DNA from 2 places in the Aneurinibacillus uraniidurans genome. Region 1 is predicted to be linked to the other one. Evidence: riboswitches for the same ligand, from Rfam matches in the RefSeq annotation. Region 1 holds a riboswitch; the other holds the start of a gene.

Region 1 (2,205 bases):
TTCCTCTCGCGAAATCTGAAGCGGAGTAATGTGTGAGACATCATCCGAGTCACGTTTTCTATCCGCTTCCTCTCCCGCTTCTTCCAATACAGCATCTGACATCTCAGCCAGCCAAGATTCAAACGAGACGAAATCATCCTCATACAACTCCCAGCCGATTGCCTCAGCAAACAAGCGGGCACGTGGGCGTGGCTTCATCCCAATCGCTTCGCACGTATCGTAAATCATCACCATCCGGCTCTGCACGAAGGTCTCCTGCTCTTCCTGATCTACCGGGAGTACATACGTACGGTACAGATGAGCTGTTTCTTCGTCTGCCCAATCCAGTAGCGCCGTTGCATCATATGTCTCTCGCTCAATGCGGTCGATCCAAGCATGAATTCGTTCCGAATCTAGGTCTCCCTCTCCGGCCCGTAGGCGAATCCATCCCCCTCGCTCTCCCGCTTCGACCCGAGAGACTACTTCTTCTACCATGTCGGATGCTTCTTCACGCAGCACATCTTCCTCAAACGCGATCCGTGCAAGTGTCCATTCATAACGGCTTTTGGACACGCTCTTTATATGTACATCGTCCACAGCTTGCGCAACGCTCTCTGCGGAATCGAGCGCTTCCCCGTTGTGCCTGCGCCCCGCAAATACTTTGCGCAAGAATCGTTTCATCATGTGAACTCCTCCTGTTGTTCCTCTTTTCTTTCCTCTTTACATTGTACTGGTAAAACGTCTATGAAAAAAGTGAAAAAACACGGAGTCATCTGATTGACAACGAGGAAACCGTGCATTATGATGATTCAATCGTAATTCAATTGCCGAGTCCATTATGGAGCGGGGGACCCGGAATTTGGGGTGAATCGTACGATGCGTAGGGCGTCCTTTCGTCCGAACCCGTCAGCTAACCTCGTAGGCAGAATAAGGAGAGGAATTATGGTTCAATTTTTCAGGAGTGTACTGGCCAAAAAAGACAAGAAGCCAAAAACACACCAGGAACTGCAAGCAGATGTGCGTCTTATACTCAACCGTTTGGCCGGCAAAAAAATGAATGTTACCATTGAAACACCGAGCGAGACCAAACAAATTTCCGGTATTCTTAAAAAAGCAGCTGCTGAAATTATGGGGAGCCAGTATCAATGCCTTCATTTTTGTCTCGATATCGACACACACTGCATCGGCACGTTAGAACTTAGTTCTATTCATGAAGAAGCGGATCGAATTGTGATTCTTTGCGAACCAAACCATAGTCAGCCAGGACACTACAACAAAATCATTACAATCAGGAAATAACCAGTCCCCACCCCCGCGAAATCTCGCGGGGGTGTTTATTTTGATTGCGCATAAATACTTGTAATATAACAGACCTCCCACAACTATGCGTCATATTTTCATTACTCTAAAAATACGAAAAATAGCGTATGATTGAGAAATATGAAGAATATAAGCCATTCCTGTAAAAAAACCACTCATTTATGATACAAAACACATTTGAATAATTATCTTCTGTTATAATACAATATAAACATCAAAGGAGGCGTTCAACATGATTCCAGTGTCTGAGTTCTATAACAACCTTCCAACGAAAACTTGTGCACGCTGTGGAGCCGAATTATCTGAGCAGGCTGAGTCTTATATGACTGAATGCGGCAGCAACGATACGTGCACTAACTTGCCTCACTAAGTGATGGCATTTTTGTAAACCTTGTTACGTTGAGAACCTTATCCCACACTTGAACACCTTTTGCCCTGTGCAGAGGTGTTCCTTTTTTATGACGTTGAGACTTGCCACAATCAGAAAAATTGTATATCATAATTTTCAATTCAAGGAACAAGCTATGAGGAAGAATAGTACGCAGGATGCGGCGTTGCAGAGAGCCGGGAGCAGGTGGAAGCCCGGTACGTACCGCCCTGGGGAATGGACTTCTGAGCTCCGTGCTGAAGCGGCATCTGCTGTGAGTAGGCACAGGCGGCTTCCCTCCGTTATCGGGGATTAAGTGAGCCTTACGCCCAGCCTTCTTTCTGCTGCGCTTTTGGCTAACGAGGGTGGCACCACGGTTCTTCGTCCCTTATGGACGAGGAGCCTTTTTTATTTTATATACCAAAGGAGCAAACACACGATGACAAAACAAATTTTTTCTGGTGTGCAGCCGAGTGGGAATTTTACATTAGGTAACTACATCGGCGCCATGAAACGGTTCGTGGCCCTGCAGGAAGAAG
Region 2 (2,205 bases), 1.7 Mb from region 1:
AGCCTGTAATGGTCGAGATGATCTCTTCCGTCTGTACGCTGTGCGTCTCGCGAAGAATCCGCCGCATTTGCTTCACCAGCGGACGTCCCCGTTCTGTATGAGCTAATGCCTTTTCTTCTTGCGTTAACACATCTTTTAAGCGAACAATTACCATATCGCGAATAATGTATGTTTTAGTTTCTTTTGGTCCTCTGCCAAGTATACCGCGCAAAAATTTAATGTATGCCTCACTAATTGTCGACTCCATGTGGCTTTTTACTACTTGCCCCATTCCTCTAATTCCTCCCCATACGCTTACGAGGTTAGCTGTCGGATTCGGATGTGAAAAGTCACCCTACACGGCTCTGCCGCGATTCACCCCGTGTACAAATATCTATCTTGTACAGTTGGTTCCCCCGTTCCCGATCCGGGACTCAGCGATCTAACGATATATGTATTAAAATGATGGTAGTATCTTACTCCCGCTGCTAGAACTTTGTAAAGTGATAAAAAACGCTAAAAAAAAGAGATTTCATTTGATTGCGAGTATTTTATCCTCATTTTTCCGCCTAAATCATTGCTTTTGTTCCTATTTTCCTCATATTCACGGTTTTATTTTTATTCGAGTCCGCTCGTATAATTAAGCACATGAAGCAACCGCATATTCGGCCTAGTCCCGGCGCGCCGGGAACGGAGGAACCAATCTTTTGGGGTTAATCTCTGCTTTTGCAGAGAGGGATGAGAATACTCTTTCGCCATCCTACCCGTCAGCTAACTTCGTCGGCTAAAGCGAAGGAGGTCATAGACCGCCTATTGAGGATGGTTTTTTTGTTGCCTTTTTAAGGTAAATCAAACCATTTATTCAAGTTGTTTGCAGGTCTTTTTTTCTTTGCTTATTATTTAGAGCAAAAAAGAACAGGGGGACTTGATGCAGGTCCGTGCCAGGCACGGATGGGCATTCGGTAGACCGATGATGCTTTTTCTCTATCAGATTGATCATGCAGGATGCGCGTTTACAGCGCTCGTTTCCGCATGCCATTTTCTGATGGAGAAGGAGATATTGTCGGTCTATTTTTTATTCCATTTTTCAGGAAAGGAGGGATCACGCTTGTTCAATGATTTTGTAACGGTTGGACTATTTGCTGTATCATTTCTTTCGTTTTTCGGATTCACCATATTTTGCGAGAAAGCGTAAGGGAGGAATTCTACATGACAATGGGATTTGTACAGGTAGCGATTACGCTGGCAATTTTTCTTTTGCTAGTAAAACCAATGGGGCGCTACCTTGTAAATGCATTTGATTATAACCAAACTGCGCTTGATCGCGTCTTTGGACCGTTTGAGCGATTGATCTATCGACTCATGGGTGTTACCGAAAAAGAGTCAATGGGCTGGAAAGCGTATACCCTGGCTGTACTTTTGAGTAATTTTATTATGCTTCTGCTGATGTATGCTGTACTGCGCCTGCAAAAATATTTGCCGTTTAACCCGGATGGCATCGACAATATGCCGAGCGCACTTGCCTTTAATACAGCAGCTTCATTCATCACAAATACAAACTGGCAGGCATACAGCGGAGAGAACAGCCTCTCTTATTTCTCACAAATGCTTGCGATCACATTTCCGATGTTTACCTCGGCAGCAACCGGCCTTGCCGTAGCGATCGCTTTTATTCGCGGGCTTTCCGGGCGCAAGGATGATTTGGGTAACTTCTATGTTGATCTCACCCGCACCATTACACGAATTCTTCTTCCACTCTCGTTTTTCGTTGCGCTGTTCCTCATTTTTCAAGGATCACCGCAAACGATTCACGGAGCTGTAACAGCTACAACGCTTAGTGGAGCGGAACAAACGATTACACGCGGTCCAGTCGCTTCGCTTGAATCCATCAAACATCTGGGCACGAATGGCGGCGGCTACTTCAGCACGAATGCAGCTCACCCATTTGAGAACCCAACCGCACTCACGAATCTCGTTCATATGATATGCATGATGCTCATACCGACTGCGCTTGTGTACGCATTCGGTGTAATGGTACAAAACAAACGGCAAGGCTGGAGCGTTTTTGCTGCGATGAGCATCATTTTTCTCACTATGCTCTCCGTCGTATTTTTTGCCGAATACAAAGGTACGCCAGCCCTGCAAGCACTTGGGGTCAGCGGCAATATGGAAGGCAAGGAAGTTCGCTTCGGACTCGCTGGCTCGGCTCTGTTTACAACCGTAACC

Evidence for each region. Region 1 has a riboswitch for cyclic di-AMP ahead of PO771_RS13745 (hypothetical protein). Riboswitches for the same ligand answer to the same signal wherever they lie in the genome.
Region 2: it holds a riboswitch for cyclic di-AMP, as region 1 does, so the genes downstream of both, PO771_RS02950 (hypothetical protein) here and PO771_RS13745 (hypothetical protein) in region 1, are expected to answer to the same signal.

Annotation. Positions count from the first base shown of each region.
Region 1 covers NZ_CP116902.1:2,759,652-2,761,856, forward strand. The annotation lists gene PO771_RS13740 (hypothetical protein) at 1-663, opposite strand, end outside; cyclic di-AMP (ydaO/yuaA leader) riboswitch at 795-919, shown strand; gene PO771_RS13745 (hypothetical protein) at 922-1,278, shown strand; gene yhfH (protein YhfH) at 1,532-1,669, shown strand; T-box leader at 1,815-2,058, shown strand; gene trpS (tryptophan--tRNA ligase) at 2,106-2,205, shown strand, end outside.
Region 2 covers NZ_CP116902.1:574,986-577,190, reverse strand. The annotation lists gene PO771_RS02955 (Na-translocating system protein MpsC family protein) at 1-271, opposite strand, end outside; cyclic di-AMP (ydaO/yuaA leader) riboswitch at 278-429, opposite strand; cyclic di-AMP (ydaO/yuaA leader) riboswitch at 637-780, shown strand; gene PO771_RS02950 (hypothetical protein) at 908-1,174, shown strand; gene kdpA (potassium-transporting ATPase subunit KdpA) at 1,195-2,205, shown strand, end outside.